Regions from separate parts of the Priestia sp. GS2 genome, predicted to be linked through region 3. Evidence: riboswitches for the same ligand, from Rfam matches in the RefSeq annotation. Region 3 holds a riboswitch; each other region holds the start of a gene.
The links. A riboswitch is a leader RNA that binds a small molecule or an ion and turns the genes downstream of it on or off. The one in region 3 is predicted to bind thiamine pyrophosphate.

Region 1: it holds a riboswitch for thiamine pyrophosphate, as region 3 does, so the genes downstream of both, V2145_RS14925 (acetylornithine deacetylase) here and tenI (thiazole tautomerase TenI) in region 3, are expected to answer to the same signal.
Region 2: it holds a riboswitch for thiamine pyrophosphate, as region 3 does, so the genes downstream of both, thiT (energy-coupled thiamine transporter ThiT) here and tenI (thiazole tautomerase TenI) in region 3, are expected to answer to the same signal.

What each region holds. Positions count from the first base shown of each region.
Region 1 covers NZ_JAZGJX010000001.1:2,931,845-2,939,399, reverse strand. The annotation lists gene V2145_RS14950 (class I SAM-dependent methyltransferase) at 1-234, shown strand, start outside; gene V2145_RS14945 (hypothetical protein) at 463-606, opposite strand; gene V2145_RS14940 (HAD family hydrolase) at 819-1,472, shown strand; gene V2145_RS14935 (DUF3231 family protein) at 1,503-2,501, opposite strand; gene nei (endonuclease VIII) at 2,688-3,509, shown strand; TPP riboswitch at 3,724-3,825, shown strand; gene V2145_RS14925 (acetylornithine deacetylase) at 3,934-5,214, shown strand; gene tenA (thiaminase II) at 5,211-5,882, shown strand; gene V2145_RS14915 (ABC transporter ATP-binding protein) at 5,875-6,639, shown strand; gene V2145_RS14910 (ABC transporter permease) at 6,636-7,388, shown strand; gene V2145_RS14905 (ABC transporter substrate-binding protein) at 7,385-7,555, shown strand, end outside.
Region 2 covers NZ_JAZGJX010000001.1:1,822,786-1,830,340, forward strand. The annotation lists gene V2145_RS09540 (TcaA NTF2-like domain-containing protein) at 21-1,217, opposite strand; gene V2145_RS09545 (TcaA NTF2-like domain-containing protein) at 1,247-2,191, opposite strand; gene thiT (energy-coupled thiamine transporter ThiT) at 2,379-2,951, opposite strand; TPP riboswitch at 3,012-3,114, opposite strand; gene V2145_RS09555 (GNAT family N-acetyltransferase) at 3,182-3,676, opposite strand; gene V2145_RS09560 (cysteine hydrolase family protein) at 3,773-4,351, opposite strand; gene V2145_RS09565 (cupin domain-containing protein) at 4,373-4,684, opposite strand; gene V2145_RS09570 (YqcI/YcgG family protein) at 4,659-5,426, opposite strand; gene V2145_RS09575 (alpha/beta fold hydrolase) at 5,613-6,437, opposite strand; gene parC (DNA topoisomerase IV subunit A) at 6,609-7,555, opposite strand, start outside.
Region 3 covers NZ_JAZGJX010000001.1:3,208,214-3,215,768, forward strand. The annotation lists gene V2145_RS16265 (thiazole biosynthesis adenylyltransferase ThiF) at 1-510, opposite strand, end outside; gene V2145_RS16270 (thiazole synthase) at 507-1,274, opposite strand; gene thiS (sulfur carrier protein ThiS) at 1,280-1,483, opposite strand; gene thiO (glycine oxidase ThiO) at 1,480-2,607, opposite strand; gene tenI (thiazole tautomerase TenI) at 2,591-3,217, opposite strand; TPP riboswitch at 3,298-3,397, opposite strand; gene V2145_RS16290 (hypothetical protein) at 3,482-3,682, opposite strand; gene V2145_RS16295 (amino acid ABC transporter substrate-binding protein) at 4,056-4,868, shown strand; gene V2145_RS16300 (amino acid ABC transporter permease) at 4,852-5,556, shown strand; gene V2145_RS16305 (amino acid ABC transporter ATP-binding protein) at 5,583-6,317, shown strand; gene V2145_RS16310 (acrylyl-CoA reductase family protein) at 6,427-7,416, shown strand; gene V2145_RS16315 (SpoVR family protein) at 7,453-7,555, opposite strand, start outside.

The DNA.
Region 1 (7,555 bases), 280 kb from region 3:
AAAATGTTAGAGGAAGCGGGCTTTACAATTGAGCTAATGACGCGCTTTCCAAAAACATTTCTGTTTGATGATTGGTGTGAAATGATGAAAGTACCTCAAAACGATAAGCAAGAACTCACAGGAAAGATGCTGAGTGCTTCAAATGAATTGAAAGCGTTCTTTCATATTCAAACAGACGGCACAAGTATTCAATCGTTTCAAGCAGAATCGGTTTTAATTATTGCTAAAAAATAAGAGAAGCCGCGCTCCGGTGAGAGCGCGGCTTTTTAGTTAGCCTTATACTTTGATTGGTAGGCGGACGAACGTTTGATCCGTTCCCGAAGCGGTTAGATTGTCTTCTAATATAAAATCTGAAGCGGCTTCGTTTCTCGAAAATCTCTGAATAAAAGCTTCTAGCGCCACTTGCATTTCAAGTCGTACCAGCTGAGCACCTAAGCGAAAGTAAGGGCCATTTCCAAATATTCAATGCTTTTTATTTGTAGAACGATGAATGTCTAGAGTAAAAGGATTGCTAAACATTTCTTTGTACCAATTAATCAGAAAAAACTCTTCTGAACACGTTTGGGATTTTGGTATCTCAGTGACCGGAATTCCTTCTTGTTTCATTTTCGTTCCTCCTTCTGAAGAGATGAAAAAGAGCAAATGATTTCTCATTTTTTATACTTTTAGTCTAATATAAAAAGTTGAGCGTAAAGAAATAAGAAGATGTGAATCATATCCATATGCGGATGTGCTAGGTAAAGCGTATACTTGTAGCTCTACTCAGAAGAACGTGATAGGATATTAACTAGAATTGAGGTATAAAGGCGGTATGAAAGATGATTAAAGCAATTGTATTTGACTTTGATGGATTAATTGTAGATACAGAATCAGTTTGGTATGAAGTGTATTGCGATATGTTAGAACCTCGTGGCGTACATTTAAAAATTGAAGAGTTTGCGTCTTATATAGGAACAGATACTACAGCGCTTTACGACTTTTTATATGAGCAGTTTGGTCGTGAATTAACGAAGGACGAGATTGCGAAGGAGTCGTTAAAACGTCATCAAGAAAAAATGAAGCAGCTGGCAGCTCGTGAAGGTGTTCTGGAGTATTTAAAAGAAGCGAAAGAATTAGGTCTGAAAATTGGTTTAGCCAGCAGTTCAGACCGTGCGTGGGTGACGTCGTTTTTAAAGGAATTAGATCTCCTTGATCATTTTGAAGTGATGCAAACGCGTGATGACGTGGAAAAAGTTAAGCCAGACCCGGCTCTTTATAAGCAAACAGTTGAAAAGTTAGGCGTACATCCTTCTGAAGCCATTGCTTTTGAAGATTCTGCAAACGGTGCAAAAGCCGCTATCGCAGCAGGTTTACAATGTGTAATCGTACCGAATCGTCTGTCTGCACATTTGACTTTTGAAACGTATCATTTACGTATTGCTTCCATGAAAGAGAAGTCACTACAGGAGGTAATTGAACAGGTAAGTCATTAAGAAAGTGGAGCTAGCATTAGCTCCACTTTTTTACGGCTCTAAATGTATTTTTGGAAATGGGATGTGAGGAGGCTCTTCAAGCCAGCCTTGCTCAATACTAATGCGGGATGTTTCTTCAGCAAATTGTAAGATTTCATTTGTAAACTTTGTATATTTAGCGGATAAATCAAGCCTTGGATTAGTGGCCATAGACATGCCGTAGTTTCGAACGCTTTCCGATACCATTGCTGATACGTGAAACATCATGAGCTTTTCTGAAAAAGGTGGTACAGCAGATTTTTCAACTCCATAATCCCATTCCATGATGATGGGAATGTTTTCAACCATCAGTGGCTCAGACAGCTGTTCAATATGAGCCTGCATTATATGACGTCCTTTTAGTAAAAATGCTTTAATATCTTCAGAAGTTGCTGTCTGTGCAAAGCCAAGTAGCAAATCTTTTGCGATTAGATTCGTTTCAATATTTGAAATGAGATGTGATATCTCAATGACAGTAAGCGGTCTTTTTTCATCAAAAAAGTGACCCAAAAACATTTCTTTTCCAGCCATATCAGAAGAGTCTGCAATAGGGATTGGCGGGAGCTGAATATATACTTTTTTGGCTAAAAGTAAGTCGGTTACCTGTTGGTTTAACTGCTCGGCTAATAGCAGCAGTTTTCTGAAAAAAGTCCGAATGTCTTCACGTTTTGCAATGTCTACTCCATATGTAGCGGATAATAACAGCAAATTGGAAACATGCTTTAAATATAGTAAATAAAACGAATCCGAAAAGAGTCTAGGAGCGTCAACATGTAAATCTTCTTCATTAAATCCAAGCGGAATTGGCATGTTTTCTTTTAAAAACAATGCGCTTAAAACGTCTAGATTTCGTTCAATAATATGCTGAGTAGCTTTTAATGACTGCTCAATTTCTTGATCATCCACATGGCGCAGAAAGTGTAGTAACGTGCATGAGACAGCTTTATCATTCATGTACTGTTGCCAAATCGCAGCCATTTCAGAAGCGGATAATGGTAAAAATGTACTCATAGTATACTCCTTTATAAATATATGTGTTGTTGTTAGTTTTGACCGTTTAGATGTAGATATTCCATTAGTGTAGGGAAAGGAAAAATAACTGTCTATTTTAAATGTGCTTTCAAGCCTACTCATTCTTGAATTTTCTTTAAAACCTAATGAAAATAGAAAAAGTAAGAGAGTAAAGGAGATGTTAATATGCCGGAAGGGCCAGAAATTCGAAGAGCAGCAGATGAAGTACAAAGAGCGATTACTTCTAGGCCTGTAGGAGAAGTATGGTTTGCGTTTGAAGCATTAAAAAAATACGAAAGCATGCTTACGGGAGCATCGGTTAAGAGAGTTGATACAAAAGGGAAAGCAATGCTTATTCGCTTTGATAATGGATATACGATTTATTCACATAATCAGCTCTACGGTAAATGGTATATCAGAAAGGCGTATCAGTATCCAAAAACAAATCGGCAGCTCCGCTTAGCCATTCACAACGAGCAAAAATCAGCTCTTTTGTATAGCGCATCGGATATCGAAGTGCTGCTTGATGAAGAAGTTCTTGCTCATCCGTTTGTTTCGAGAGTCGGACCAGACATCTTAAGTGAACAAGTGAGCGTAGAGGACTTAATTGAACGTTTTACAAGCAAAGCATTTTATCGCCGAAAATGGACGTCTCTATTGCTTGACCAGAGCTTTGTAGCGGGCATTGGGAATTATTTGCGCAGTGAGATCCTGTTTTTAGCAGGTATTCACCCGGATAAGCGACCTTGTGATTGTACAGAAAAGCAGATTAAAAAAGCTGCGGAAGCAACAATTTTGCTAATGAAGCAGTCGTATGAAACGGGAGGGATTACAAACGATTTGTCTTTAGTTGAAAAGTTAAAGGAAAAAGGAGTAAAACGTTCTGCTTATCGACACTGGGTATTTAACCGAGAGGGAGAAGCGTGTCGAATAGATGGAACGGAAATTCAAAAAATTCCTGCTGCTTCGAGGCGGTTGTATTACTGTCCAACTTGCCAAAAGAAGTAAGCATACAAAAGCCGGAACTCTTAATTCCAATAGCTTGTCCCTAGTCTTGTATAATCAGCAGGGTTCTCAATTTTCTATGATAAGGTTAAACATAGCTCTTTTGTTAGTGTAGAGTTCAAATTGGAATTCTGTAAATTATATTGAACTATATGAGGTAGTGTGGTACAACTAATAGAGATAATAATCAGATAGCTTTACAAATAAATAGTCATTATTAAACCACTAGGGGTGCTTCTTGAAGCTGAGAGAGACATGGTCTTAACCCTTATAACCTGAACTAGGTAATACTAGCGTAGGAAAGAGGTATTGTGTGCTACATCTATGGACTTTTACAGGATGTAAAAGGGATATATGTGTATATTCAAGCGCTTCTTTTCTATGAAAAGAAGCGCTTTTTTATGTGGTTTAGAGGGAGGGGATTAGTATGAACATTACAGATGTGGTAGAGCAGGTGGATACTAGACAAGATGAACTTATTGAGCTTTTGACCAAGCTCGTCTCGTATAAAACACCAGCACCACCTGCACGTAATACAAAAGAAGCGCAGATATATATTGCAGAGCTGTTGGAAAGCTATGGTTTTGAAATTGACATGTGGGACGTGTACCCAAATGACCCTAACGTTGTAGGAACGTTAAAAGGAACAAGTCAAAGCGAATATCAGAGTTTAATTATTAATGGACATATTGATGTTGCGGCAGTCAACGAAGGCGAAGCATGGGATATAAGTCCTTTCCAAACGAAATTTGAAGAAGGATTCATAATGGGGAGAGGCGTTGCTGATATGAAAGGTGGACTCGCTGGAGCGCTGTTTGCCATTAAGCTTCTACATGAAGCTGGAATGGAATTTCCGGGGGATTTAACCTTTCAATCGGTTATCGGGGAAGAGGTTGGAGAAGCTGGGACCCTTGAATGCTGCAAGCGAGGATACAGCGCAGACTTTGCGATTGTGGTTGATACAAGTGAGCTGCAAATCCAAGGTCAAGGTGGAGTCATTACGGGGTGGATAACCGTGAAAAGTAAGCAAACATATCATGATGCCACAAGAAGGCAAATGATTCATGCAGGGGGCGGCTTATTAGGAGCCAGTGCAATTGAAAAAATGGCGAAATTAATTGGTGCACTGCAGGAGCTTGAGCGCCACTGGGCTGTTGTCAAAAGCTATCCCGGTTTTCCGGTTGGAACAAATACAATCAATCCAGCTGTTATTGAAGGTGGCCGCAACGCAGCCTTTATCGCAGACGAATGCAGGCTGTGGGTGACCGTTCATTATTATCCAAATGAATCATATGAAGAGGTAATGAAAGAAGTAGAAGACTATCTGTTACAGGTTGCAAAAGCAGATCCGTGGCTAAGAGAAAATCCTCCAACGTTTAAGTGGGGAGGCACATCAATGATTGAAGATAGAGGAGAAATTTTCCCTGCATTTGAAGTAGATAAAAATCATCCAGCAGTTCACTTGTTAGTCGGTGCTCATAGAGAAGTAACAATGAAAGAAGCGCATGTCAACGTTTCGCCAACGGTTACGGACGGTGGCTGGCTAGCTGATGCAGGTATAGCTACAGCTATTTATGGTCCAGGAGACTTAACGGAGGCTCACTCTGTTAATGAAAAGCTATCTGTTAATCAATTGCTTGATTACACGAAAGTGATGGTTCAATTTATTTATGAATGGCTACATACAAAAAAGGAGAATGCAAAATGAAATTTAGTGAACGTTTGTATGAAAAAGTAAAGCCGATTTGGAAGCAAACGCATGAGCATCCTTTTGTAAAAGGAATGGGAGAAGGAACGTTAGAACAAGATAAGTTTCGCTTTTATATGGTGCAAGATTACGTGTATTTGATTGACTATGCGAAGCTGTTTGCTCTTGGAGCAGTAAAAGCAACAGATGTTCAAACAATGGGGAAATTTGCAGCGTTATTACATTCAACAATGAATGAAGAGATGGAGTTACATAGACAATATGCAAAGCGTTTTTTAATTACCCCTGAAGAGTTAGAAACAGCAGAGGCAGCTCCAACAACGCTTGCTTACACGCACTACATGCTTCATGTTTCTCAAAACGGAACCTTAGCGGAACTTGTTGCGGCACTCCTGCCTTGCATGTGGAGCTATTGGGAGATTGGAAAAGAGCTTCGCACCAAGCCTGGTGCAAAGCATGAACTTTATAGTGAATGGATTGATATGTACAGCTCAGCTGAATTTGGTGAACTGGCGACTTGGTGTATTGATTTAATGGATCAACTAGCAGAAGGAAAATCAGAAGCAGATCTTACTAAGTTAGAAGAAATTTTTATTAATACGACGCGCTTTGAATACTTATTCTGGGATATGGCTTACGAAAAAGCGATGTGGCCTGTTCATGTATAAAAAGGCTTTGGAGTTTGAAACGGTGACTTTTTCATATGAAGAAAGCAGAGGAGCGATCTTGGAATCTCTTAATTTTGATATTGAAGAAGGAGAATTTGTAAGCATTGTCGGCGCAAGCGGTTCCGGAAAGAGCACGTTATTTCGCCTTATTACCGGGTTAGAGATAGAGCAGGCGGGACGAATTTTAATTAATAATCAGCAGCACCACAATCGCTTTGGGCATGTGGGATACATGCCTCAAGAAGATCTTCTTTTACCTTGGAGGACCATTCTAGATAACGCTGCTTTGCCTTTAGAGTTAAAAGGGGTACCAAAAGACGAAGCGTATATACAAGCAAAAGAACTGCTCAGTGAATTTGGTTTAAAAGGATATGAACAGAGGTTTCCATCTGATTTATCAGGAGGAATGAAGCAGCGTGTTTCATTCCTACGCACGGTACTGAGTGGCTCGAACGTGCTTTTGCTGGACGAACCGTTCAGTGCTTTGGATGCTATTACTCGTCTATCCATGCAGGAGTGGCTCCTTGAGCAGTGGCAAAAGCGTAATCAAACCATTTTGTTTATCACGCATGATGTGCAGGAAGCGTTGTTCTTATCAGACCGTATTTTTATCTTTGATAAGCAACCTTTAAAGGGATTTAAACAAGTGAAGGTACCTCTTGAAAGACCAAGAGCTCTGCAGGACATAGATCGACCAGAGATTGTAAAGCTGAAGCACCAACTAATGCAAGAGCTCAGGATGAAGGTGGATGCATGAAAAGGATACAAGAGTGGAGCTTACCTATTGTTTTAACGTTCGTATTACTAATTATTTGGCAGGTTACCGCTTATATTGTGGGAATGCCCTTTATTTTACCATCTCCAGTTGAAGTGTGTGTGAGAATATGGGAGCTAAAGGAAGTGCTTTTCATTGAACATTTACCTTCAACGTTACTGATTATTTTAATAGGTTTAGCTATTTCGATTGTTGTAGGCGTCTTAGTTGCAATTTGGATGAATAACAACAAAACCATCGAGCGGGCTATCTATCCTATTTTAGTAGCTTCACAAACTATTCCAATCATAGCGTTAGCGCCTATTTTTGTACTTTGGTTTGGCTATTCCATCTGGAGCAAAGTAGTGGTAACGGTCTTAATTACATTTTTTCCTATTACCGTGAACACGTTTGATGGTCTTCGCTCAACGAGACGTGAACACGTTGAACTTTTAAAAACGATGGGAGCGACCAAGCGAGACCTTTTTATGAAGCTAAGCGTACCAGCCGCTTTACCTCATTTTTATTCAGGCTTAAAGGTAGCGGTAACCTTAAGCGTTATTGGAGCTGCTATCGGTGAGTGGCTCGGTGCACAAGCAGGTTTAGGTTATTTCAGTCGACGAATGATGACACAGTTTGATGGAGCCGGTGTATTCGCTCCAATCGTTGTGTTATCTCTTATTGGCATCATCTCTTTTATTGGCATTACATGGATTGAACGTAGATCACTAAAATGGAGGAAAGCTAAATGAAAAAATGGCTAGTTAGTTTATCACTGCTGCTTTTAGTAGTAACGACTGCTTGTAGTAAAGATGAAACAAGTTCAGCAACTCATAAGAAAGAATTAAAAGAAGTATCGGTAATGTTGGATTGGTATCCAAATGCTGTACATAGCTTTTTATACGTTGCACAAGAAAAA
Region 2 (7,555 bases), 1.4 Mb from region 3:
CTCAGCTAGGTGCTGAGTTTTCAGTAAGATTCTAATTGAGTAATGACGAGCTTTTCATTTTCATGTACGATTGTGTATACTCGGTAATATTCTTTTTCTTCCGTATGTTCATTTATGGTAATGTTCATAACTTCTTTCGTTTTTACTTCGTAGCTATTTTCTTCCTTAGGCGTCCATTCTAAAATATCAACCGTTGCAAGATCTTCTCGTATTGTTCGATCATACAGTGTTTTAACGAGCTGCTGTTGTTCATTAAACAATGTGCTATCTTTTTCAAAATAATGTTGAATACGATCAAACTCATTAAGATTAATAGCTTCTGTTAAATCACGTAAATAGGTTTCTGTAAATGCACGAACAACCGAAGCATCTACTTCTGTAACTTTGTTCAAATCTACCTCAATATCTTCCACAGGCAAAATGACTGGCATATCTTCTTTAAGTTGGTTAATCCGCTCCGAGCTCTTTGCTAAAACACCAAATTCTCCAGAACCATCTTTAAAAAGTAAAACCTTCTCTTGATTACCATCTTTATCTTCAATGGCCGTTTCTTTATTAAACGACACTGTTTCGTTAGGCGTTATTATTTTTCGATATTCTATATACTCATCTGAAGAAATATCTAATGATTTTTGACGATACGTCATTTCGTCCCATTCATTTAACTTCCAACCATCTTTTCCATATTTCATATTTAAATAAATAGTTGTACCTCCGTTCCCTTTTTCATCCAGAGGTTGAATAGCTGAAATTGAAAATTGACCAGGGCGATTGTTAATTACTTTAAAACGCACCGTTGTTTTTAGATCTGGAATAGGCTGTTCATCACATTGACAGTAATAAGAAGTGGCGATTGTTTTTAGCTTTGTAGCAACTAATGAACTCGTAGCAAACTCTTTAAGCTTAGGACTTAGCAGTTGAAAATCTGCTGGTTTCTCCTCATTGTCCCATTCCTCTTCTTTCCCTAACACGTCAAAGGTTTGGACAACATTTGACAGTGAATCTGTAGCAAGCTGCTTAGCTTCTTCGTTTGTTACAACGGGAAGAGAAGAATTTTTCTTAGGCTCATTAGCTGACTCATCAACAGCTTCAGCTGGAACAGTAGCTTCTGATTTAGTTTCTTTGGGTGTCGGGGCTGGAGCAGACTTTGGCTCACTACATGCTGACAACAAAAGCCACAGGGAACAAATTATGGCCACTACACATAGATTTCGCATTTGAATCCCCCTTTTTTCTTTTATCTTGTTTAGCTTTCAAACGTAGACAGCTCAAATGCGCCTGCTGGAATGGTCCATTTAGACTCAGTAGCTTTTTCTAATTTATGAATAACAAAAAGAGAATTTGCTTTTAGTGTTAAGACAATGGTTCCTTTGTTTCCATTACTGTCCGCATCATAATGAATGACAGCCTGATTATGTTTAAACGTTACGTTTTTTGCTTCTACTGTAGCCACTTCTACTGAATTTGGCGGCTTATACGCATGAATCTTCACCGTAGCCTCTGAGTTAGAAGAGGCATAAAACTCTACGATAGGAGCGCCTTTTAAGTCTGAATTAGCAGTGGACCATTTACCGTTATACTCATTTAAGCTAGCTGCTCTTGTAATAGCAGGTGCATTTGAACTTGTGTCTTCCGCTTCATTCAATGCATAAGGCTCTACGCTTTTAATCCGCAATGTACCTTGATTGCTTATGAGCGTATACAATTGGTTGACGCTCTTTGTATAATCCTTTTTATTAGGCTGATGTATAATGATCTCTTCAAATGTTTGTAATTTTATTTGGTTTCTTTCAGCTTCATACCAATTCACAACTTGAATCGTCTTTAGTTCTTGATGAATTCCTTGCTTAGAAAAGTTATCAATTTTCATCACTTGCTGTTTATAAAACTCACTATCTTCTATTGTATAAGTTTGAATCGCCTTAGCCGATTTATTAAAAATTCCATCATGCAAAGCCTTGAAGTAGCTATTCATAAATTGTGAGATTGTTTTTTCATCTATTGCATCTGAAATATCATATTTGTACTGGTTTTCACCAATATCTTTCTTTTCTTCTTGATCATGACTTTCTATCTCTCCTGCAATCATCAAGTCTGTGTCGACCTCAGTTGCTTTTTGAGCTTTTTGCTGACACCCTGCTAGTAAAAGGGATGTTGCAATCGTCATATAAAGGAGATTACGTTTGTTCATTAAAATGATTCCTTCCTACAAAAAAATGGTATGTATATTCTTCCAACAAACAGACCTAGTATACCATTCTACAAAAAAACCCTCAACCCTTTCATAAAAAGAACAAAAACACTGAAAACATGTAGATTCGTTTGAAAAAGCAAAAAAACCTATAGGATGTTACTCCTATAGGTTCCATTCATTTCAGTTATGAAGCGCGGTTTAATACCACTCTTGCAGCAGACGGAATTAATACGGCTAAAATAATTAGACAAGCAATCATGGAGCCCACCATTGCCAATCCGTTCATTGTAAATGAATACCATAATGCCGATACTCCTTTTGGTGCATAAGAGCCCCAAAAGACAATTCCTGCAACAAAGTGCCAGAAATAACGAGCAACGCTTCCGATAATGATAGCTAAAATAATAAACATAAATGCTTTTGTTCGATTGTTAGCAGCTAAGTTCTGCTTGATAACACCTGACAATAGCCCTGCTAGGCCAATGAACGCAAATGCAATAAAATACTCAATAAAAGCTTGTAGAGGTGTTAACACATAAGCAGTGCCCGTGACAACTTGTAGTAATCCCCATAAAAATCCAGCTACAACACCGGATTTAAATCCCCATCGAAAGCAAATAATGAAGATTGGTACCATGGAAAAAGATATGGACACGGCGGGTGCAATTGTGATGGATGGCAATATATCAATAATCATTGCTAAAGCTGCAAAGATTGCCACTTCAATTTTCGCTTGTAAAGACATTCCTTTATTCATCGTCTTTTCACTCCTGTTGTAAAATCATTAGTATTCAACGACAAACACAGGAGACAGCACAAGCTGCACGATCCACACTCCCTACGCTAGCATTAACTAACAGGTTCAAAGGGTCAGAACAATTGGTTCACTCTCAGCCATTCAGGCTCCCCCTGTGGTACGTTGATATGTATTATTAGAACGCTTCCTATTATACCATATTTCTCACATAAGTAAGAAGCAAATTTTATTTAAAGAATAAGCTGATAAAACAGAACATCTTGCCATTGATCAAACTTCCAACCTACTTCTTTGAACTCTCCACAAAACGTAAATCCAAACTGTTCATGCATTTTAATGCTTTTATCGTTTCCTTTTGTAATACCGGAAATAACAACGTGATGATTTAACTCTTTTGCTTGTGCTAAAATAGCTTCCATTAGGCTTTTACCAATTCTATACCCCTGATGAGCTTCATCGACATATACAGAGAGCTCAACTGTTCGAATATATGCTTCTTTATCACGATAGGAAGACAAAGATGCGTATCCAGCTACTTCACTATTTCGTTCAGCAACAAGCAGAGGAAATAGTTGACTTTGGTCATGAGATTCAAACCAACTTTTACGCTGTTCAATCGTTACAGGCGTTAAGTCAAATGTTGCTGCGCTTTGGCGCACTGACTGATTATAAATATCTACCATTGAAGGTAAGTCTTCTGCTAAAGCTTTTCTAATTACTGTCATGATGTATCTTGCTCCTTTTTCAAAATGATGTTTCTATTGTACTTGTTTTTTTCAGAATAATCTACACAAAAAACCCTAATGCTGTTGCATCAGGGTTTATTTAATATATTGATAGGATTGCAGTACACGTAGCGCTTCAGACGTTGAAGTAACCGTCGCAAATTCATTATGAAGCGATGATAAGCTTAAGCGATGAACATCTTCTGCCGCAAAAGTTGTTTCCCCATCGTATGATAACAAGTTGAAACACGCAGTTGCATCGTGTATTACGTAGGTGCGATAACCTAAGTTTCCTGCCATACGTGCCGTTGTAGAGACGCAATGATTGGTTGTTAACCCCACTAGTATAAGCGTATCATATCCGTTTTCCTTTAGATAGTTATCTAGCTCTGTCCCTATAAAGCAGCTATTTTTATGTTTGCGAATTAAGTATTCATCACCAACAGGACCAAATCCTTCTTTGAAACGAAAGCCTTCCGTCCCTGGAAAAAGAGGAGATGTTTCGCTTTTTGAAGCATGCTGAACGTGAATAACTGGAAACTGCTGTCTCCTCCATGCTTGTAAAAGAGTGAGCATATTATCTTCTGCATGAACATTATTACGAGTTCCCCAAGCATCTTGTTCAAAACCTTTTTGTACATCTATGATGATTAAAACAGGGTTTGATTGAATCATTCCAGTCATCAACTTCTTTCATCAAAATTTTAAAATGGAGATTACATACGTACAACCATTTACATCAGCTTTTGAAGCATGCTGCGTCTGTTTTGGTAAATAAATGCGATCTCCCGCTTCGCACCGAGTTGTTTCTCCCTCAACTGTAAAGTAGATAGACCCTTCAATAATATGAAGAATCTCGTCGGTTGGGTGAGTATGACTTGGGTGTTCTTGCCCTGCAACATCATGCTGAACTTCTACATAACCGGTATGTTTTGGAAGTAGTTCATGTATAACTTCTTCAAGTCCACCGCCAATCCCTTTTTTAATAAAGGCTTTTTTTAGTTCCATCTCTTTCACTCCTTTTTAGTTTGAATGGACACTCTGTTGGAAATGAGTTGTTAACATCTCGTAAGAAATATTGCTTCCATTCATGATTTTCTTGATTCCCGTACCATCCTAGATGAGGATGCGCTTCAACTTTGTCGTATTCTTCAAGTCGATTTCGAACTGTTTTTTGAACTTGCTGACCAACTTTTGTATGAGGTGTCATTCCTTCAAACACCCATCTCGGCTGAAATGTAATCATAAGACTGCTGCTCTTCCGACTTTTTCGTAATTCATGTATAGGTGTATTACATACAACAAATATTGGCTCACCTTCAAAACAAAACTCCCATAGAGGATCATTAGGGTCTTTGGGGATATCTTCTGGCCAAGGCTTTCTGTCAATTTGATGTAAAAATGTGAGTGTATCCCAAAACATTGTTTCATACTGAGTCATCGTACGTTTTTTATGTTCAGGCTCAAAGAACACAACAAATGATGTATAACGACCTAATGTGCGAAAACATGAAATATATTCTTTAAGTGCTTCTGCACAGAGTTTAATATCTTTATAGTTGTATGGTGAAGAAACAAACGCAAAGCGCAGCAAATCTTTCTTTAATCCTTCTACTCCTAAAATGCATGGGAAAGGATTCTCTTCAGAAAGCATATCTTGACTAAAATTAGTAAAAACTTCTTTTCCCCATTCAGGCACAATCGACGAATCCATAATTTCCTTGCTGTTAAATAGCTTTTTATTTCTCATTAAAACCCTCCTTACAGGTTTCCACCATACATTTTTATTAAGAAGTAGTGTGCTTTATGTTTACTTCTTGTTATATTCTTCAACTTTACAAGTAACAAGAATAACCTATAAGCAAGCTGGCAGAAAGAAAGGCTTTTGTCCATAGGAAACAGCCTCTGACTAGCCTTTTTCATTTTTTTAGCTCCGTCATTCTCGTTTTTCAGCAGAATAAACAATATCTTTTAAGGTTTCAGTAAACTTTTTTTGTTCATCATAAAAAAGGCCGTGACCACTCTGTTCAAAAGGAATTAACGTTGAATCCTCAATTCCATTATGCATAGCTTCGGCTAAGGGGAATGGACAAACTTGATCTTTTTTTCCATGTAAAATATATGTTTTTACAAAAATTTGACTGAGGTCTTCACGTAGATCTTCATCACGCAGTGACTTTGCTGTTTTAATTGTTCCGTGACCCGAAGCTTCTAGACCCAACAATTGAAACCAATCTCTAAAAGAAGGGCTAAGTTTTGAATTGAAAAATTTTTGCCCAAAATCAGCAAGCATGGCCGGCCGGTCTTGGTACGTCGCTTGAATGATAGCATCTACTTCTTCTTTAGAAAACCCATAGGGAAAACCGCTTCTTTTAATAAAGCTAGGCGCGGCTGCACCAGCTAGGATAAGTTTGTTCACTCCGAACCCTAAATGTCTGCTTATATAACGTAAAGCAATTGCCCCTCCCATTGAAAAACCCACTAGCGTTACAGCTGGAAGTTGTAACGCATGAATAACTGCTCGAACGTCGTCGGCTAATGAGTTATATGTATAACCTTTAAACGGACGACTTGATTTCCCAAACCCACGTAAGTCTATTGCAATACAGCGAATCCCATATTTCGGAAGAACATTAAACTGATATTCATACATTTTATGATTAACTGGCCAACCGTGAAGAAACAATACAGGCATTCCACTTCCAATATCTTCAACATATATTTTTGTACCTTTTCGATCAACGGTAAGGTAATAGCCCATAAACGCACACTTCCTTTCATTATGCCTACTTTATTTTTATGTTGATTTTTTATATTCATGTTGATATTTTTTAGCTGCTTATTTCTTTTATGTTGTTTATTTAGAACATAGTTTATATAGAATTAAACTGCAATAAAAAGAACGCTACAAAATAGCGTTCTTTTTATTGCTTTATTTTAATTTTTTCTCAATCCATACATCAATAACGTCTCCAGATTCCGCTTGATCGATTGCAAACGAACCGTTGCTATAGCGGTCGCTTGGTCGCATTGACGCTGGATCAATGCGCTCTATTTGATTTTTCTCTGACTGTATCACAACCTCATCTTCCTTCGTGACAACCTTCACTTTTGTAATTTGATGAGGATTTGCTTTTAATTCACGAACCATTACTAATCCACGCTTCGCTCGAGACGACTGCTCAAATTCCGTCATTTTTGTTTTCTTAATAGCACCTCGGTGCGTTGTAATAAATAAATCAGTTTCCTTTACTTTTTCTTCGCTAAAAACAACGCCACTCACGACATAATCGTTTTCTTTTAAATTAATCCCTTTCACACCTGCAGCACGCGTTCCCACAACATTGACTTCTTCTTCAGCAAACCATAGGCCGTATCCTTGACGAGTGGCAATAAAGACCTGCTGTTTGCCATTTGTTACGTACACATCTACCACTTCGTCATTACCTTTAACATTCACAGCGACAAGAGCTTTAGAATAACGTTGCGCTTTATACTGCAGCAATTCAGATTTTTTAATCATGCCGTTTTTCGTAAAGAATAACAAATAGTGATCGTCTTTAAACTCTTTAATTGGAATTGCGTTCACAATATAATCGTCTTTATCAATTGGAACAATGTTCATGATATGCTGCCCCATATCTTTCCACCTGATATCAGGAAGTTCATGTACAGGCAAGTATAAATAGTTTCCTTTTCTTGTGAAAATTAAAAGTGTTTCAGTTGTGTTGATTTCCAGCTTTGAAAGGATGCGATCCGTGTCTTTCATACCGAAATCTTGTCCATTCGAAGCTGAATATGAACGTAAGCTTGTACGTTTAACATAACCATCTTTTGTTACTGTGACAATAACATCTTCTGAAGGTACCATCACTTCAA
Region 3 (7,555 bases):
CAAACATGCTAAACATGGAGTTTCTCCGGGAACGATTGTATAGCTAATCCCATAGCTCCCCACACACGCTCCATAAATCCAAGGAATTTGGTGTTTTTGTGATAAGTCATTTATTACAAGACGTGTATCAAAGTTATCCGTAGCATCAATTATTAAATCAACGTTTTCCAGCAGCTGTTCAATAAATTGAGGCGTACCGTCTGCTACGTGTGCTTCAATATCAACATCTCCATTAATCTCAGCGAGCCTTTCTGAAGCAGCTACTGCTTTTGGAATACGATTAGCTGCATCTCTCTCACTATAAAGCTGCTGACGCTGCAAATTGCTCCACTCTACATAATCTCGGTCAATGATTGTTAACTTTCCAACCCCAGCTCGAACAAGCGCTTCTGCATTTCCTGTCCCTAGAGCACCTGCTCCAATTAATAAGATATGCTTTTGTGATAATTTTTTCTGTCCTTCTTTGCCAATCGGGGAAAAGAGCTCTTGACGTGAATAGCGCGCTGTCACCCCATACTCATCCCTTCTGTTGGGCTACTTGCGACCGCATATTCTTTAAATGGAATACGACCAGCTAAATAAGCATCACGCCCCGCTTCGATTGCAAGCTTCATCGCGCGAGCCATTTTCACAGGATCTTTTGCGCCTGATACAGCGGTGTTTAGTAAAACAGCATCCGCACCTAGCTCCATTGCCTTGGCAGCATCAGAAGCTGTACCAATGCCCGCATCTACAATAACAGGCACCTTAGACTGTTCAATAATAAACTGCAGGTTCAACGGATTAATAATCCCTTGTCCCGACCCAATTGGAGAAGCTCCAGGCATAATAGCATGAACACCTAGTTCCTCAAGCCTTCTAGCAAGTACAACATCATCAGACGTATACGTTAATACTGTAAAACCTTCTTTTAACAACTCTTCACTTGCTTTTAACGTTTCAACAGGGTCTGGCAATAACGTTTTATCACAGCCAATCACCTCAACCTTGACCATATCACACAACCCAGATGCCTTTGCCAGCTTCGCAATTCGAACCGCTTCTTCGGCATTTTTAGCTCCAGCTGTATTTGGTAAAAGCGTAAACCTTTTAACATCAAGAGCTTCAAGCAAGTTAGGCTGAGACTGATCAAAAATATCCATTCTCCTCACTGCAAATGTTAAAATCTCTGTTTCTGATTCTTCTACTGCTTGACGCTGCGTCGTATAATCTGGAAACTTCCCTGTACCTAAAAGTAAACGAGATGCAAATTCATATTTTCCTATTTTCAACATAACTTTCATCCTCCTCCTACAAATGAAACAATCTCTAGTAAATCGCCTTCTGACAATGAGGCTTTTTCATGATCTTGCTTTTGTAAAATCTCTTTATTTAACTCGACAATCACTACTTTCTCATGTAAATCCCTTGATTCTAATAACTCAGAAACCGTTTGAATTGAGGAATCTATCTCAACGCTCTTTCCATTAATCACTAAGTTCAATACGTTCCCTCCATTTCTCTTTGTAAGCGAAAAGCTGAAAAAAAGGAATGTTTTGGATTCTCACCTTTCATTTGCTCCGCCATGATTTTACCTGTGATTGCACTTAGTAAAATACCATTTCGATAGTGTCCACATGCTAAATAAACATTATCTAATTCCGGGTGCTGTCCTAAATATGGCCAACCATCTACAGTTTGTGGACGAAGCCCTGCCCATGCTTTTTCAAATGACGCCTCTGCAAGTGATGGAACAAGAGAGATTGCTTTGCTAATTAAAAATTCAATAGCTTCTGCAGATACGTGCTTCGTGTAATCATGGGGACGCTTTGTAGCTCCAATCACTATTCTTCCTCCTGCTTTTGGAACAACATAAAATCCTTCATCTAAAAATATGGTCTTTTGAATGCTTGGTTGATTGGTCGTGAGGGATATACACTCACCTTTAATAGGAAACAAATGCTTTGGCTGAATAGCCGTCACCAGATCTTTCGTCCAAGCACCGGCGCTTACCATCACTTGGTCACTGTAGAAGTTGCCCGCTGATGTCCGTACGCCAACTACCTTTTTGTTATCGTATATAAGCTCATGAACATGACAGTTCTCATAAATAGCTGCCTGATGGTACAAAGCTCCGTGTACCAAAGCTTGGGTTAACTTAGCTGGCATCAGCTGGCCATCTTTTGGAATGCTAATAGCCCCGTATGTATCAGGGGTTAACAACGGTTCAGCTTCCCTTGCTGCGTCAGGAGATAACCACTTCACTTCCGAATCCCACCGCCTGTGACGCTCTGCTTTGGCTTTTAGCAAACCTGCTTCCGCTTCAGTTGCTGCTACTTTTAATAGTCCTTTTTGAATGAACTCAACATCAATATTCGTTTTTTCTTTTAATTCAGCAACGAGATTCGGAAAAAGCGACCTACTTTGAATGGCTAGCTCTAAAAGCGGCCCTTCTTCATCAATTTCAGCTTGCGCACCTAATATTCCAGCAGCTGCTCCCGATGCTTCACAACCAATCTGGTTTTTTTCTAAAATTGCTACTTGATATCCCATTTTAGAAAGGTGATACGCGGTTGAGGCTCCAATGACCCCGCCACCAATAACGAGTGCATCATAATGTATTTGCATATGTATCACTCCACCTCCTTAGTTGTTCATCATATTCCTTCGCTGCCTGTAGCGGGTTTTCATCTTGAAATACACCCGACATAACAGCGATGCCGTGTGCACCTGTGCTCAATACTTCGCTCACATTGCAAGGCATAATTCCCCCGATGGCAATTACGGGTATTTTCACTGAACGAACCACTTGATTTAACCGTTCAAGCCCTCGAGGTGTTTGACCAAGCTTTGACTTTGATGGATACACATGACCATAAATGACATAATCAACACCTGTTTGTTCAGCTTCCTGTGCTTCTTTAATACTGTGTACGGATTTACCAACAATCAATGGCTGAAAATGTGCTTTTACCCCTTGAACACTTAGACTGTGATAAGCCAAGTGCACACCCTTTACATGAGAGGCAAAAGCTACATCTACTCGATCGTTAACAATTAGCTTTGAAGCGTGCACGTCTTTTTTGAGTTCTTCAATGAGCATTTCTAACTCTCGTGCCGTTCGCTCTTTTTCTCGAATATGGATAGCTCCTACATACGGGTCAATATCTCTGCTAATTTTCAGAAGCTGTTCAAAGGACTGTTTCCCTGTTGACACAGCATGTAGTTTGGGTATCATAGCATCCTCACCTTTATTTCGACATAAACGCAAAAAAACCACTCTACAACGTAGAGTGGTTGGCATGCATTCATTATGTAAACATGGCTCATCCACTTCCCTACGCTGGTACAAACCAGATCAGGTTCAAAGGGTCCGAATTTTTTCGTCTCAGCCATAAAGGCTCCCCTAGTGATTTTTTCTAATATTTTCACTTTTCATTTAGAAGTATAACATATTTGTGAGTGATTACAACCTACTGGACCATTTTTCTCATGTACCGAGCTAATAATCTTCGAGCTCTTTTTCTTTTTCCCTATGCTCTTCCCATAGAAATGAGCCAAGTAAGGTAGCAAAAGTTAGGATATAAAATCCGTAGAATAACAAGGCAGCTATGCTGTTAACCATTAAAAAGATAAAACTAATGACTTGTCCTGCAATTGTTACAATCAATAAAATATATTTCCATACTTCACGTTTTCTCATTAAACTTATCTCCACTTTTCAAATCCTAATTTCAATGCTCTTTTCTCTATTATAACAAGTTTCGAGTATGAGTAAGGAATATCTAATCAAAATAAAACAATTGTCCCAAAAACAATAAGGGAAGAACGTAAATTTTGTTAAAATATCATCAGCTATCTACTTATTCCCTTTCCTTTTTATTCATAAACTAATGATTTTTAATATGATAATCCCAACCTTTTCCTGATGCTCTACAAAGTACATAAACCCTTTGAGAACAGCCATACTATCTATTAGAAGTTTTTTTTATTGACTTTTAACTTCTTCTTGTTTAATATCAATTACGCTATCAAGAAATATAATTCCTATCAAATTACTGGGGGTTTAACAAAAAATGAAAAAATTAGTTGCATTTTTATCTCTTTTATTAGCGTTCACAGTTGTGTTAGCAGCTTGTGGGTCAAATGAAAAAGAAACAAATAACGCAAGTAAAAGTGATCAAGATTTATACGAAAAAGTAAAAGAAGACGGCGTTCTAACAATTGGAACAGAAGGTACATACCCTCCATTTACGTTCCATGACGACTCTAATAAGTTAACAGGCTTTGACGTTGAAATTGCACAAGAAGTTGCAAAGCGCCTTGGTGTGAAAGCTGAATTTAAAGAAACACAGTGGGATGGAATGTTTGCTGGTTTAGACGCTAAGCGTTTTGACATGATTGCTAACCAAGTTGGAATTCGTCCAGACCGCGAAGAAAAATATGATTTCTCTGACCCATACATTGAGTCTGCAGCGGTGCTTGTTGTTCGTGAAGACAATAATGAAGTGAAATCATTTGAGGACATGAAAGGTAAAAAGTCTGCACAATCACTTACAAGTAACTATGCTGATTTAGCAAAAAAATATGAAGCTGAACTAGTAGGTGTTGAAGGATTCACGCAATCAGCTGAGTTAATCGTTTCAAAACGTGTAGACGGTACAATTAATGATAAATTATCATTCTTAGACTATAAAAAACAACGTCCAAATGCACCTGTAAAAATTGTAGATGAAGCAGAAGACGCATCAGCAAGTGGATTAATGTTTCGCAAAGATAGCGGTAAGTTAGTGGAAGAAGTAAATAAAGCTTTAGCAGATATGCAAGAAGACGGCACATACGCTAAAATTTCTGAAAAATGGTTTGGTGAAGATGTTTCTCCTAAATAGTATCTTTACTGACCCTGAGCGTGCAGAGCGCTTAATCTCTATTGCTCAATCCTCCCTCTATCCAATGATAGAGGGAGCTATTCAATATACTATTCCACTAACGCTTATTTCATTTATACTAGGCCTTATTTTAGCTATTCTTACAGCGCTTGGACGCTTATCTTCTATAAAAGTATTTAATATAATTGCGCGCGTATACGTGTCACTGATTCGAGGGACACCTTTACTAGTGCAATTATTTATTATTTTCTACGGGTTGCCAACGCTAGATATTACAATTGATCCATTTGTTGCCGCAGTAATTGGGTTTTCATTAAACGTAGGTGCGTACGCATCTGAAATCATCCGTGCTGCGATTTTATCGATTCCTAAAGGGCAATGGGAAGCTGGTTATTCAATTGGGATGACATATACTCAAGCTTTAAAGCGTATTATTTTACCCCAAGCTGCTCGCGTATCCATTCCGCCTTTATCGAATTCATTCATTAGCCTTATTAAAGATACGTCGCTAGCATCTCTTATTTTGGTAACCGAAATGTTTCGTCGTGCACAAGAAATTGCGGCCACAAACTATGAATTTTTATTACTTTATACGGAAGCGGCTCTTTTATACTGGATTATGTGTACCATTCTTTCCATTGTTCAAGGACGAATTGAAGCGAAGCTTGACCGTTATGTCTCAAGATAACTGTATTAAAAAAGGAGTTTATTAGCGTGATTAACATTACGAACCTTCATAAATCATTTGATGATTTACACGTATTGCGAGGAATTGATTTAAACATCGAGCAGGGTAAAGTAGTGGTTCTAATCGGTCCTTCAGGTTCCGGAAAAACAACGTTTCTTCGCTGTTTAAACTTGCTGGAACTTCCTACTGATGGCAAAATCATCATCGATAATCAAGAAGTAAGCTTTGAGAAAAAGTTACCAAAGCAAAGGATAACATCTTTTCGTAGCTTAACGGGAATGGTATTTCAAAACTATAATTTATTTCCTCATAAAACAGCGCTTGAAAATGTTATGGAAGGGCCTGTTATTGTAAAGGGTATTTCAAAACAACAGGCGAAAGAACGCGCTGTTTCCCTGCTACAAAAAGTTGGACTAGGAGACAAGGTTAATTTTTATCCATTTCAATTATCAGGAGGACAACAGCAGCGTGTGGGTATCGCTCGAGCAATGGCTATGGACCCTAAAGTAATGCTATTTGATGAGCCTACATCTGCTTTGGATCCTGAGCTTGTAGGCGATGTTCTAAAAGCAATGAAAGATTTAGCAAGAGAAGGCATGACCATGGTTGTGGTCACACATGAAATGCGCTTTGCTCGAGAAGTGGCAGACGAAGTAATCTTTATGGATCAAGGCGTAATCATGGAGCGTGGAACGCCAGAAGAAATTTTCAAAAACCCTAAAGAAGAGCGAACTCGTCGCTTTTTAAATATGATTCAATAAAAGGCTGCTGAACTGCAGCCTTTTGCATTATCTGCATCGTATTATACTTTTGAATTTTTGTCTTTTATAATAAATATAAGCTCGAAGATATGAAGGGAGACAGAACGGCATGGAAAATTTTAAAGCTCTTGTCTTAACAAAAGAGAACGAACAAGTTCAATCTACTATTCAAACGCTCACGCTCGACGAGTTACCGCAAAGCGATGTTCTCATCAAAGTTCACTACTCAGGTATTAACTATAAGGATAGCCTAGCTAGTATTCCAAACGGAAATATTGTCAAAGCCTATCCCTTTGTACCAGGAATTGATTTAGCAGGTACGGTTGTTTCTTCTAATAATCCTCGCTTTAAAAGCGGTGATGAAGTCATTGCAACCAGCTACGAAATTGGAGTCTCTCATTACGGTGGCTATAGTGAATACGCTCGCATCCCTGCAGACTGGATTGTTCCTCTTCCCGATGGACTAACCTTAAAAGAAGCTATGGTAATTGGAACAGCTGGCTTTACAGCTGCTTTATCTGTAAAAAAGCTCATTGATTCGGGCTTGAAACCAAAGGATGGCCCTGTCCTAGTCACTGGCGCTACAGGTGGTGTAGGAAGCTTTGCCGTTTCTATTTTATCAAAGATGGGTTATGAGGTTGCTGCTAGCTCTGGAAAAGCTTCTAGTGCCACCTATTTAACAAAGCTTGGAGCTACCACTCTTTTAACTAGAGAAGATGTTTACAACGGTAAAGTCAAAGCCTTAGCAAAAGGAAAGTGGGCTGCTGCAGTCGATAGCGTAGGGGGTGAAACGCTCGCAAGCGTGCTATCCCAAATTCAATATGGTGGTTCTGTTGCAGCTAGTGGCTTAACGGCTGGAACAGCCGTCCCAACTACAGTTTTCCCGTTCATCTTACGCGGAGTGAACTTACTTGGTATTGATTCTGTCTATTGCCCATTGTCCCTTCGAAACGAGACATGGAAGCTGCTAGCAACAAGCTTTAAGCCAAATCAGCTTGAAGACTTCATCCAAGAAGAAATCTCTCTTAATGATGTACCTAACTATCTTCCAATGCTGCTTGAAGGACAAGCTCAAGGTCGTATACTTATTAGACTGTAGATATACAAAAAGGAGAAGCGAATGCTTCTCCTTTTATTATAAATGCTTTCGGTGTACTGTTTTCCCGTCATACGTAAAGGCGATTGGCTTTTCTTCCATTACGGTTTCTAGATGCACAGGTCTGCCCCACAATTGATAC